DNA from 2 places in the Sporosarcina sp. FSL K6-1540 genome. Region 1 is predicted to be linked to the other one. Evidence: a T-box and tRNA genes for the amino acid it is inferred to sense, from the RefSeq annotation. Region 1 holds a T-box; the other holds one or more tRNA genes.
The links. A T-box is a leader RNA that pairs with one kind of tRNA and senses whether it is charged. The one in region 1 lies ahead of ileS (isoleucine--tRNA ligase), so its partner is inferred to be a tRNA-Ile.
Positions count from the first base shown of each region.

Region 1 (6,774 bases):
AACTATACTACAGCATTTCAGAAAAGATGAACAGCCTTTCATCGAAATGGCGATTGGCTGGATACGTGAAGTGGAAGATACTTATTCACCAAAACTAACAGGATTCTTGGATCCTAGGCAGCAGCGCATTGTAGAATCTCTTGCGGGCAGTTCGATGCTATTGGTCGGATTGTACGGAGCTTTTCCGGAAGCGGAAAGACGAAGAGTTCTTATCTATCCAGATTATTATGTACCAGAACCAGTCGATTATCGAATAGCTATTTTTGATGTGAAGTATGCTTCTAAGTTTTTGCAACTTGATCACAAGGACATCCTGGGCTCGATGATGTCATTAGGCATCGACCGTTCGAAATTCGGGGACATCCGAGTGGTTGGTGATCAAGTCCAGTTTGCGGTCGCAGATGAGTTAAAGGATTATATGACGGCTAATTTTTTATCGATTGGGAAAGCGAAAGTGACGGTTGAAGAAAGTAATCGTCCGGAAGACTGGATTGTCACGACAGATACATGGACAGAGGAAATGCATATCGTTAGTTCATTACGACTCGATGTAGTAACAGCGGCATTAGTAACTATTCCACGCCAAAAAGCGGCGACGCTTGTGCATGGGGAAAAAGTGAAAGTGAATTGGGCTGTTAGGGATCAGCCTGCATTTGAACTTCAAGAGTCAGATATGATATCAATTAGAGGTTCTGGCCGTTTTAAAGTGATCGCAATTGAAGGAAGAACGCGTAAAGATAAAATTCGTCTCATTGTTGGGAAATTAGAATGACTTGTCCCGCATTAACGGGCAGGCCGACTAAAATCGCCACGTCCTGTGGCAACGTCGGCATTAGTACATCCTGTACGTCATAAGCCCCCAATTTTAAGACTTATCCTTAGCGCGGAAGCGTAAGTGGGGGCAACTGCCCGTAAAAGCCCGATTGGTTCGGGCCAACAGGATGTTGGTCACTCAGATGTTGCCGCAGGACGCGGCGTTCGTAATCTGAGTTCCTTAACAATCAATGGAATGGAACTTCTCCATTGATTGAAGTTTCACTTTATCAGATTATAGTTTGAAAAAGAACTGTTATCTGATGCCTTAACATGTATAATAGAGAATGAATAAGTTAAAGGGGAGATGCTTTAAATGGCTTTATCACCACTTGATATACATAATAAAGAATTTGCCAATAAGTTTCGTGGATATGATGAAGATGAAGTAAATGAGTTTTTGGAACAAATCATGAAAGATTTTGAAAATATACTTGAAGAAAACAAAACATTGAAAAGCAATTTGAAACAATCAGAAGAACAGGTCTCCCATTTTAACTCAATCGAGCAAACGCTACAAAAATCGATTCTTATCGCTCAGGAAGCTGCGGAAGACGTTCGTCGCAACTCTATGAAAGAATCGAAATTGATTGTCAAGGAAGCAGAAAAAAATGCGGATCGAATTGTCAATGAGGCACTTTCCCGCGCGCGTAGAATTTCTGTGGAAATTGAAGATCTTAAGAAACAGTCGAAGGTTTTCCGTACACGTTTTAAAATGCTCATTGAAGCGCAACTTGATCTGATTCAGTCAGATGATTGGGACGTTTTACTTGAGTATGAAATCGATGCGGAACGTTTAGAAATGGCAGCCGACCTGGATTCATAAGGAAACTTGACTTTAGTCTTAATTCACACATATACTTATAGGCATATATTTAGAACAGGCGTTGAAAGAGAAAGTACCTTCCAAATCTGAGAATAGCGAGCCGGGGGCGGTGGAAGCCCGGTCAACGGATTGGAAATGAAAATCACTCTCGAGCTGGATTGCGGAATAATTTACGTGATCCCGGAAACACCCCGTTATGGTGTCTGAGTGGTAGCAAATTCGTTTGCTACAAGTAGGGTGGTAACGCGAGAATAATTCTTCGTCCCTTTTTAGGGGTGGGGATTTTTTTATTTTTGCCTGTGCCTTGTGTCTACAGGATGTAGGTATGGGGTCTTAGCCACAGGACGTGGCTAAGGCTGCGATCCTTTTGCGCTTTTCTATTTTAAAGGAGGAAAAAACATGGAGTACAAAGATACATTACTTATGCCGAAAACAGAATTCCCGATGAGAGGTAACTTACCTAACAAAGAGCCATTACTGCAAGAAAAATGGGCAGAGATGGACATTTATAAAAAAGTACAGGAACGAACTGCGGGTCGCCCGTTCTTCGTATTACACGATGGTCCTCCATATGCGAATGGTGATCTTCATATGGGTCACGCCATGAACAAAGTATTGAAAGATATGATTATCCGCCACAAATCAATGACAGGTTTCCACGCGCCATACGTTCCAGGCTGGGATACACATGGACTGCCGATTGAACAGGCATTAGTGAACAAAGGCGTAAAAAGAAAAGAAATGTCAGTAGCAGAATTCCGTAAAATGTGTGAGGAATATGCGCTTGGCCAGATTGACAATCAGCGTAGCCAGTTCAAACGGATTGGTGTACGTGGCGATTGGGATAATCCATATATCACGCTAAAACCAGCTTTTGAGGCGCGTCAAATTCAAGTGTTTGGTGAAATGGCTAAAAAAGGATATATCTATAAAGGATTGAAACCAGTTTATTGGTCACCATCAAGTGAATCTGCACTTGCTGAGGCGGAAATCGAGTACCAGGATAAGAAATCACCATCTATCTATGTTAGTTTCCCTGTGAAAGATGGACTTGGCGTAATTGATGAAGATGTTAACTTCTTAATCTGGACGACAACTCCATGGACGATTCCTGCAAACCTTGGGATTTCTGTCCATCCGGAATTTGAATACGTTATTGTTAAAGCGGGAGAAGAGAAATTCCTTATCGCTAAAGATTTACTTACGTTTGTCGCAGAAGAACTTGGCTGGGAAGACCATGTTGTTGAGCGTGAACTGAAAGGTTCTGAACTCGACCGTGTTGTTGCGAAGCACCCATTGTATGACCGCGATTCGCTTGTTATGCTCGGTGATCATGTTACAGCCGAAGCGGGTACTGGATGTGTCCATACAGCTCCAGGCCACGGGGAAGACGACTTCTACGTGTCTAAATCATATGGTATTGATGCCCTTTCTCCTATCGATGATCGCGGTGTTATGACTGATGAAGCGCCAGGCTTCGAAGGTCTGTTTTATGAAGATGCAAATAAAGCAGTTACAGAGGCACTCGACAAAGTGGGCGCGCTTAAGAAATTATCATTCATCACCCACTCGTATCCACACGATTGGCGCACGAAAAAACCGGTTATTTACCGCGCGACTGCACAATGGTTCGCTTCAATTGAATCGTTCCGTACCGAATTACTTGATGCTATCAAAAATACGAAATTCACACCTTCATGGGGCGAAACAAGATTGTATAACATGGTTCGAGACCGTGGTGACTGGTGTATTTCACGTCAGCGTGTATGGGGTGTTCCAATTCCAGTGTTTTACGCTGAAAACGGTGAACCAATCATTACAGATGAAACAATTGCCAACGTTTCGGAATTGTTCCGTGAAAACGGATCGAATGTCTGGTTCGAACGAGAAGCAAAAGATTTACTGCCAGAAGGTTTCACCCACGAAGGCAGTCCGAACGGAGAGTTTACAAAAGAGACGGACATCATGGACGTTTGGTTCGATTCAGGCTCAACACACCAAGGTGTGCTAGTAGAACGGGATGATCTCGTTTACCCGGCGGACCTGTATCTTGAAGGATCTGACCAATACCGTGGATGGTTTAACTCATCACTCACGACAAGCGTTGCCATCAATGGCCATGCACCATATAAAGGCTTGCTAAGCCATGGTTTCACTCTTGACGGAGAAGGACGTAAAATGAGTAAATCAATCGGGAACGTAATCATTCCCGCAAAAGTAATGAACCAGCTTGGTGCAGACATTCTTCGCCTGTGGGTATCATCTGTTGATTACACAGCGGATGTACGGGTTTCTGATTCTAACTTCAAGCAAGTTTCTGAAGTATATAGAAAAATTCGTAACACACTGCGTTTCCTACACGGCAATACATCAGATTTCAATCCGGCTACAGATGCTGTGGCATTTGAAAATCTGCGTACAGTAGACAAATTTGTCTATGTGAGACTACAGGATTTGATCAAAGAAGTGCGTGAAGCTTATGAAAACTACGAATTCGCTGGTGTTTATCATGCAGTGAATAACTTCTGTACAGGTGAATTGAGCTCGTTCTACCTAGATATCGCCAAAGACGTTGTCTACATCGAAGGTGCAGATCATCCACATCGTCGTGCGATGCAAACAGTGATGTATGAAACGCTGATTGCGCTGTTGAAATTGTTAACACCTATTGTGCCGCATACGACAGATGAAATGTGGGCATTTATCGAGCACAAGACCGAAGAAAGTATTCAGCTGACAGATATGCCAGAAGCACAAGATCTTGGACAAGAAGCACAGGCATTGCGTGAGCGTTTCGCAACATTGATGCTTGTTCGTGACGATGTTTTGAAGGCACTGGAAGAAGCGCGTAATAGTAAAATTATCGGGAAATCGCTTGAAGCGAAAGTAACGGTTGCTGTCCCTGAAAAACTGGCAGATGTATTCGCAGCGGATGATATTGACTTCGCACAATTCTTTATCGTATCGAAGTTTGCTGAAGGAGATATCGCTAACATGCCGGAAGGTACTTTGAAACTGGATGCTGTAAGTGTTCTTGTTGAAAATGCAGATGGCGAAAAATGTGAGCGTTGCTGGACGATTTCTGAAACAATCGGCTCAGACGAAACACACCCTACTCTATGTACACGTTGTGCAGAAGTTGTAAAAGTGCATTATTCGTAAAATCATCAAACTGTAAGCCGCTGCTGCTGTCTTTATATAAGACTGGTTGCAGCGGTTTTTTAAAAGGTAAGAAAGCATAAGTTTTTTTACATGGATCGGTGTCTAGACTCCAGACGCCAGCCCCTGGGCCCCCACGAAGGGGGTCATGCAGTCTTTGCGACAGGAAGTCGCGACTTTAGACTGCCTTCCTTTCGCTTCATTCTTGCTGAAAAGGCATAGTACGCCTTTATCATCAAGACTTCCAGCGCTTGTCGGGGCTAAACGGCGCCTTGCGCTTTTCTTATATTACTCATTTAGCGTTGAAACGCGCTCATATAGGTGTCGATGTGGTAAAATGGAACGTAATCTGTCGGACGGGGGTATTTGGATTGTTCATTTATTACGGATTAGCGGCATTCGTCATTATTTTGGATCAGTTTACGAAATGGCTAGTCGTTAAAAACATGGAGCTCGGCGAAAAAATTAGCATTGCAGATCCTTATTTAGGGCTTCTTTCTCATCGCAACAAGGGAGCCGCTTGGGGTATGCTTGAAGGACAAATGTGGTTATTTTATATTGTCACAGTTGCCGTTGCAATTGGTATTATTTATTTCTTCCATAAAGAAGCGAAAGGGCAACCGCTCTTTGGATTCAGTTTAATGTTTCTTCTTGGTGGTGCGATTGGTAATTTTATCGATCGTCTGTGGCGCAAGGAAGTTGTCGATTTTGTCGATGTCACAATCCCGGTTATCAACTACGATTTTCCAATCTTTAATGTTGCAGATGCAGCGTTAACGGTCGGTGTGATTATGATCATCATTCATATTATTATGGATGAAAAAAAGAACAAGAAAAAGGTGTCGTAATGGAAAAAATAGAAATTGAAATAACTGAAGAACACAAAGGAAGCCGAATAGACAAAGCTTTGTCTGCAGTCAATCCTGAATGGTCACGTACGCAAATTCAATCATGGCTGAAAGACAGCCTTGTTCTAGTAAGCGGAATTCAAGTGAAACCTAATTATAAAGTAAGACTGGGAGATATAGTGACGGTGGAAGAACCTGAACTGGAAGTGCTTGACATGGTTGCTGAGGAATTAAATCTCGATATCGTCTATGAAGATAAGGACGTACTCGTTGTCAATAAAGCGCGTGGCATGGTTGTTCATCCTGCGCCAGGTCATCCATCAGGAACGGTCGTAAATGGTCTTATGCACCACTGCACGGACCTTTCAGGTATTAACGGAGTGGTGCGCCCAGGGATTGTCCATCGTATTGATAAAGATACGTCAGGGCTTTTGATGGTCGCGAAAAATGATAAGGCACATGTATCGTTAGTAGACCAGCTTGTGAACAGGTCAGTAACGCGTGTTTATACTGCACTTGTCCATGGCCATATACCACATGATAATGGAACAATTGACGCGCCAATCGGCCGTGATCAACGGGAACGACAAAATATGGCTATCGTTGATAAAGGAAGGCATGCGGTAACGCACTTCAAAGTAATCGAACGGTTCGGGGATTATACGCTTGTCGAATGCAGATTAGAAACAGGCAGAACGCATCAAATTCGGGTGCATATGAAATATATTGGTTATCCACTTGTTGGAGATCCGAAATATGGACCGAAAAAAACACTTCAATTTAATGGACAAGTATTGCATGCAGGTACGCTCGGTTTTGATCATCCCGTAACAGGTGAGTACTTGGAATTCAACAGTCCTCTACCTGAAGACTTTAAAGACTTGGTTGATGAAGTTAGGAAAAGCGTTGACAAAACAGAAGAGTAAATTGTATACTGAACGAAGCAATTGAATAGCGATACCTTTAACATCAGTCCAGAGAGGCTGGGAAGGTTGCACGGAAGTACAGTCAAACTGCTGCGCGCAGTTTCTATGTACATTTATTTCTGCACGTATACCCTCCCGCCATCCTAGGCCGGGAGGGTTTTTTATGTCTAGCAACAGGCGCCAGACTCTCGGGTCATAAGTC
Region 1 is NZ_CP152018.1:274,899-281,672, reverse strand. It holds gene MKY15_RS01325 (RNA-binding protein) at 1-772, shown strand, start outside; gene MKY15_RS01320 (DivIVA domain-containing protein) at 1,130-1,639, shown strand; T-box leader at 1,692-1,909, shown strand; gene ileS (isoleucine--tRNA ligase) at 2,039-4,801, shown strand; gene lspA (signal peptidase II) at 5,170-5,646, shown strand; gene MKY15_RS01305 (RluA family pseudouridine synthase) at 5,646-6,572, shown strand.

Region 2 (6,774 bases), 2.3 Mb from region 1:
GAATCACCGAAACTGTGGATTGACATCTTAGATGTCAGTGGTAGGAGAGCGTTCCAAGGGCGTCGAAGCTAGACCGTAAGGACTGGTGGAGCGCTTGGAAGTGAGAATGCCGGTATGAGTAGCGAAAGAAGGGTGAGAATCCCTTCCACCGAATGCCCAAGGTTTCCTGAGGAAGGCTCGTCCGCTCAGGGTTAGTCAGGACCTAAGTTGAGGCCGAAAGGCGTAGACGATGGACAACAGGTTGATATTCCTGTACCACCTCCCCGCCGTTTGAGCAATGGGGTGACGCAGTAGGATAGGGTGAGCGCGCTGTTGGTTATGCGCGTCTAAGCAGTGAGGTGTGGAATGAGGCAAATCCCGTTCCTATAACATTGAGCTGTTACAGCAAGGGGATTTATCCCTGAGTCCCTGATTTCACGCTGCCAAGAAAAGCCTCTAGCGAGGCGGGAGGTGCCTGTACCGCAAACCGACACAGGTAGGCGAGGAGAGAATCCTAAGGTGATCGAGAGAACTCTCGTTAAGGAACTCGGCAAAATGACCCCGTAACTTCGGGAGAAGGGGTGCTCTGGTAGGGTGTTAAAGCCCGAGAGAGCCGCAGTGAATAGGCCCAGGCGACTGTTTAGCAAAAACACAGGTCTCTGCAAAACCGCAAGGTGAAGTATAGGGGCTGACGCCTGCCCGGTGCTGGAAGGTTAAGAGGAGAGGTCAGCGCAAGCGAAGCTTCGAATTGAAGCCCCAGTAAACGGCGGCCGTAACTATAACGGTCCTAAGGTAGCGAAATTCCTTGTCGGGTAAGTTCCGACCCGCACGAAAGGCGTAACGATCTGGGCACTGTCTCAACGAGAGACTCGGTGAAATTATAATACCTGTGAAGATGCAGGTTACCCGCGACAGGACGGAAAGACCCCGTGGAGCTTTACTGTAACCTGATATTGAATTCCGGTGCAGCCTGTACAGGATAGGTAGGAGCCTTGGATTCCGGAGCGCTAGCTTCGGATGAGGCGTTGGTGGGATACTACCCTGGCTGTATTGGACTTCTAACCCATGCCCCTTATCGGGGCAGGAGACAGTGTCAGGCGGGCAGTTTGACTGGGGCGGTCGCCTCCTAAAGAGTAACGGAGGCGCCCAAAGGTTCCCTCAGAATGGTTGGACATCATTCGTAGAGTGCAAAGGCATAAGGGAGCTTGACTGCGAGACCTACAAGTCGAGCAGGGTCGAAAGACGGGCTTAGTGATCCGGTGGTTCCGCATGGAAGGGCCATCGCTCAACGGATAAAAGCTACCCCGGGGATAACAGGCTTATCTCCCCCAAGAGTCCACATCGACGGGGAGGTTTGGCACCTCGATGTCGGCTCATCGCATCCTGGGGCTGTAGTCGGTCCCAAGGGTTGGGCTGTTCGCCCATTAAAGCGGTACGCGAGCTGGGTTCAGAACGTCGTGAGACAGTTCGGTCCCTATCCGTCGCGGGCGCAGGAAATTTGAGAGGAGCTGTCCTTAGTACGAGAGGACCGGGATGGACATACCTCTGGTGTACCAGTTGTCTTGCCAAAGGCATCGCTGGGTAGCTATGTATGGACGGGATAAATGCTGAAAGCATCTAAGCATGAAGCCCCCCTCGAGATGAGATTTCCCATTACGCAAGTAAGTAAGATCCCTCAAAGAAGATGAGGTTGATAGGTCTGGGGTGGAAGCACGGCGACGTGTGGAGCTGACGGATACTAATCGATCGAGGACTTAACCAATTTTGAAAAGGGCTTGATTACCCTGATTCTGTGTAGCACAATGTCTGTTTTATTCAGTTTTGAGCGAATAAGTACCGTTCATAAAAAAAGTACTTGCAATTAATTAGATGATATGTTATAATAATTATTGTCTTTGAGAAAAGATCATACAAGTCTGGTGACGATTGCGAAGAGGTCACACCCGTTCCCATCCCGAACACGGAAGTTAAGCTCTTCAGCGCCGATGGTAGTTGGGGGTTTCCCCCTGTGAGAGTAGGACGTCGCCGGTCTTGTAACAATTATTACATAGGTTTATGAATAGGACGAACAACTGAAGTTTGTCGCACTTATACCCAGGAGGATTAGCTCAGCTGGGAGAGCACCTGCCTTACAAGCAGGGGGTCGGCGGTTCGAGCCCGTCATCCTCCACCATTTTATTTATAATGAAAACTATTAGCCGGAGTAGCTCAACTGGTAGAGCAACTGACTTGTAATCAGTAGGTTGAGGGTTCAAGTCCTTTCTCCGGCACCACTTTTCGAGCCATTAGCTCAGTTGGTAGAGCATCTGACTTTTAATCAGAGGGTCGCAGGTTCGAATCCTGCATGGCTCACCATTTTTATGACTTAGTGTCATAATTTATATTGCGGGTATGGCGGAACTGGCAGACGCGCTAGACTTAGGATCTAGTGCCTTCGGGCGTGGGGGTTCGACTCCCTTTACCCGCACTTATAATGCGGAAGTAGTTCAGTGGTAGAATACGACCTTGCCAAGGTCGGGGTCGCGGGTTCGAATCCCGTCTTCCGCTCCATATTTTTGCCGGGGTGGCGGAACTGGCAGACGCACAGGACTTAAAATCCTGCGGTAGGTGACTACCGTACCGGTTCGATTCCGGTTCTCGGCATTAATAACTTTTCACTTATATGCGCTCGTAGCTCAATTGGATAGAGCACCTGACTACGGATCAGGAGGTTGTGGATTCGACTTCTGCCGGGCGCACCATTATGTTTTTAAACTTTATAATTCTTCGGGACGTAGCTCAGCTTGGTAGAGCACTTGGTTTGGGACCAAGGGGTCGCAGGTTCGAATCCTGTCTTCCCGACCATTAAGATTTTTAAGCAGATTCGCCGCTTAAAGAATATACCATTTTAAGTAGATTTGTGCTTTAATAATTGCCAGCTATAATGGGGCCTTAGCTCAGCTGGGAGAGCGCCTGCCTTGCACGCAGGAGGTCAGCGGTTCGATCCCGCTAGGCTCCACCAACACAATTTTAATAAAGATCCTGGCGGCGTAGCTCAGCTGGCTAGAGCGTACGGTTCATACCCGTGAGGTCGGGGGTTCGATCCCCTCTGCCGCCATCTTAAAGGACCTTTAGCTCAGTTGGTTAGAGCAGACGGCTCATAACCGTCCGGTCGCAGGTTCGAGTCCTGCAAGGTCCACCACTATTATATACAGCCATGGAGGTATACCCAAGCCCGGCTGAAGGGATCGGTCTTGAAAACCGACAGGGGAGTCAAATCCCGCGGGGGTTCGAATCCCTCTACCTCCTCCATTTTTAACTAGTGGTGAAATTAAATAGTACTTATATTGTTGTCGCGGGGTGGAGAAGTGGTATCTCGTCGGGCTCATAACCCGAAGGTCACAGGTTCAAATCCTGTCCCCGCAACCAAATGGTCCCGTGGTGTAGCGGTTAACATGCCTGCCTGTCACGCAGGAGATCGCCGGTTCGATCCCGGTCGGGACCGCCATTTTTATTAATACTATAAGGTTTAGAATAAGTTAACGACTTAATGTAAACTAAATACGTGGCTCAGTAGCTCAGTCGGTAGAGCAAAGGACTGAAAATCCTTGTGTCGGCGGTTCGATTCCGTCCTGAGCCACCATTGTTATGCGAGTGTAGTTTAGTGGTAAAACCTCAGCCTTCCAAGCTGATGATGAGGGTTCGATTCCCTTCACTCGCTCCAAAAAGGGCCTATAGCTCAGCTGGTTAGAGCGCACGCCTGATAAGCGTGAGGTCGATGGTTCGAGTCCATTTAGGCCCACCATTCCGCAGTAGCTCAGTGGTAGAGCAATCGGCTGTTAACCGATCGGTCGTAGGTTCGAGTCCTACCTGCGGAGCCATTTATATATGGGGAAGTACTCAAGCGGCTCAAGAGGTGCCCCTGCTAAGGGTATAGATCGCGAAAGCGGTGCGAGGGTTCGAATCCCTCCTTCTCCGCCATATATAATTTGGCCCCTTGGTCAAGCGGTTAAGACACCGCCCTTTCACGGCGGTATCACGGGTTCGAATCCCGTAGGGGTCATACATAAAAGTAGCTTTACAAGTTCTTAATGAACTTGTAAAGCTACTTTTTAATTTGTTTATATATAGTTTTCTAGTTCACTTAAATTCTCACTATATATGTTGAATTAAAGAATCCCATTGAATCTACTGTGGCGCTCAATAAGGAGAGAGTTATAATTCGGGGTGTGGATTGTAGAACGCTTGACGCTTTGGGGATGCCTTTCACCGTAAGCCTGGATATCGCTTCGCATCCAGTCTAACGGCTTCGGCGACCCCTTTGCCGCGCCTGCACTAGGGTGTTCATTATCGAGAGAAATGTGATTTTGAGATGTATATGCCGAGATTATTAGGTGATTACTAGTTGATACTACTTATATTCAAGAAAGACGTACTCCAGGTTGCAGATTTCATCACAGATAATGAAATGCTCTTTCTCATATAGACCATCCAGCGTCGAAGCGATATTGGTAGGAGTTCTGTTTCATTCTTAAATAAAAAAGACAAGACTATGGAGAAGACTTCAGCCGCCAAAATTATATCTTTGGCGGCTTTTATCCAGTTAAGAAGCCCCGCTATTCTTTCGTCCCAAAAAGCTCTAGCATTTCGTGTACTTATGCCTTTGGAGAGCAACGGATGGATAACCACCAAACGATTCCCGAAAAATGTGTAGGGTGCTACGAAGTCGCATCCCTACACATCAAGATATCTCGATAATAGTAAAGAGGTCGTTCTATCTAAAGCAACTCAAAGGCAACTGCACACGCAGCGCCTAGTGTTTGATTAAATCATTTACTGGTTACTTTTGGTTAATTAACATACGTGAGCTAAAATATCCTGAAAAGAAACACCATAAGCAATGGCCTATGGTGTTTCTTTTCACTTCTTCTGATCCTCTATATAACTATCTTTTTCATGATAAGGAATATCTCCGAGAGGGGATTCGATTCCTTCATCATCCAGTTCCGCTTCATATTTCTCTGAGGCATCGGACCTGATGAAACCGCGTGACTTTCCATTTATATCGGTTCCTGTGAATTCTTCAAATACTTCGGTTGCACCATCTGAAATTCCGCTGTCGTATAACGTATTGTAGTCATCGTGATCTCCGCTGAAATCGGAAGGGGTTTCTGATGTTCCAGATTTTGCGATTTCCTGAAAGCTGTCTTCGCCATCCCGGGCCGCTCCGGAAAAAGAATTTGGGTTGGCCATGGTAAGCGTATCTTCTTCGACAGGTCGATCATTGGGGATTTCTTGCTCAGTCGCATGGTCGATGCAAAGAGTTGTGTAAGGAACTGCTTCAAGTCGCCCAAATGGTATATCTTTTTGGCACACTTCACATTTCCCATAAGAACCGTTCACCATCGCTTGTAAGGCGCTTTCTACTTTATCTAATTCAGAGCCAGCATGAACGTTTAAAGCCATGTCTTTCTCTCTTTCAAACAGTTCTGTACCCATATCACCGGGATGATTGTCATACATCGACAGCTCGCCGGCAGCTTCTTGTGCACTTTCCTTAATATCTGTTTCTTCTTCTGTTTTTGTTAAGTGATCCTTCATTTCATATAGTTCTTTTTTTAGAGTGGCTTTTTGTTTATCGTTCAACAAGTTTTGTCACGTCCTTTTTAGTAATGGCATTAGTCTGCACATACACACCGTACTTAATAAACAAAAGTACAGATTGTTGACTATCGTTACTTAACTTTCCTTTATTTCGTTCCATCTAAACATATAAATCAGAAAAAGCGTAAAGCTTCGAGTTAAATCGAGGCTTTACGCTTTTTTTTTATTAGTTAGAGCAGATGCCCAATGAGTATTCCGATCCCTAATAGTAAGCCGAATAAAGTGTTCGTAACTGCAGTGTTTTTCATCGCAGGCATCACATGTATTGGGATGTGATTTTTTCGGAACACAGTAATCGCTCCAATCGGCTTTTTGATACTAAGAAATACAAGCAGTGCCCATGGAGTAAGATGACCGAAGAGAATCATTGCAATAATCCAGCCATAGGAAATAATGAAAAATAGCATTAGGATTGTAATTGCGTTGTAGCGGCCCACAAGAATAGCGAGTGTTTTTCGTCCGCCTTCCTTATCGCCTTCTAAATCACGTATATTATTTGCTAGCATAATACCTGCGACTAGCAACATACTTGGGATAGATAGCAGAACCGCTTCTGTCGTTACTGTTTCTGTCTGGATATAAAACGAAATAAGGATAAGTAACATTCCCATGACAACACCGGAAAACAGTTCTCCAAATGGCGTGTAGGCGATAGGATACGGTCCTCCAGTATAAAAGTAGCCTACCATCATTGACAGGATCCCGACGACTGCGAGCATCCATGAGGTTTCCATACATATATAGATACCAATAAGGACGGAAATCCCGTAAAGCATAAAGGCAAGATTCAACACGGTTTTTGGTTTTACACCATTACGGACGATTGTACCGCCGATACCAATGGACTGTTCTGTATCAAGTCCTCTTTTAAAATCATAATATTCATTGAACATATTCGTTGCCATTTGGATGAAAACACTCGCGACGAGCATGGCGATGAATAAAGGAAAATGTAATTTTCCGTAAGTTAGTGCAATCATGGTACCGAGAAATACAGGTGCAAAGGCTGCCGTTAGTGTATGTGGACGTGTAAGCTGCCACCAAATACGCCAGCCTTTATCCGCTTTTATTGTCTGTTGCAATTTGGCTCTCTCCCTATCCTTTTAATGACCCTATCTATTGTACTCCAAAATGGGTGGAGTGAACATATGG
Region 2 is NZ_CP152018.1:2,707,927-2,714,700, forward strand. It holds rRNA gene MKY15_RS12735 (23S ribosomal RNA) at 1-1,741, shown strand, start outside; rRNA gene rrf (5S ribosomal RNA) at 1,895-2,010, shown strand; tRNA gene MKY15_RS12745 (tRNA-Val) at 2,077-2,152, shown strand; tRNA gene MKY15_RS12750 (tRNA-Thr) at 2,177-2,252, shown strand; tRNA gene MKY15_RS12755 (tRNA-Lys) at 2,259-2,334, shown strand; tRNA gene MKY15_RS12760 (tRNA-Leu) at 2,365-2,446, shown strand; tRNA gene MKY15_RS12765 (tRNA-Gly) at 2,455-2,529, shown strand; tRNA gene MKY15_RS12770 (tRNA-Leu) at 2,537-2,622, shown strand; tRNA gene MKY15_RS12775 (tRNA-Arg) at 2,644-2,720, shown strand; tRNA gene MKY15_RS12780 (tRNA-Pro) at 2,747-2,823, shown strand; tRNA gene MKY15_RS12785 (tRNA-Ala) at 2,905-2,980, shown strand; tRNA gene MKY15_RS12790 (tRNA-Met) at 3,003-3,076, shown strand; tRNA gene MKY15_RS12795 (tRNA-Ile) at 3,084-3,160, shown strand; tRNA gene MKY15_RS12800 (tRNA-Ser) at 3,178-3,270, shown strand; tRNA gene MKY15_RS12805 (tRNA-Met) at 3,313-3,387, shown strand; tRNA gene MKY15_RS12810 (tRNA-Asp) at 3,391-3,466, shown strand; tRNA gene MKY15_RS12815 (tRNA-Phe) at 3,526-3,601, shown strand; tRNA gene MKY15_RS12820 (tRNA-Gly) at 3,609-3,682, shown strand; tRNA gene MKY15_RS12825 (tRNA-Ile) at 3,687-3,763, shown strand; tRNA gene MKY15_RS12830 (tRNA-Asn) at 3,765-3,839, shown strand; tRNA gene MKY15_RS12835 (tRNA-Ser) at 3,849-3,939, shown strand; tRNA gene MKY15_RS12840 (tRNA-Glu) at 3,950-4,021, shown strand; gene MKY15_RS12845 (TraR/DksA C4-type zinc finger protein) at 4,879-5,607, opposite strand; gene MKY15_RS12850 (1,4-dihydroxy-2-naphthoate polyprenyltransferase) at 5,793-6,704, opposite strand.
Region 2: it encodes a tRNA-Ile, which carries the amino acid that the T-box ahead of ileS (isoleucine--tRNA ligase) is inferred to sense. The anticodon was not compared.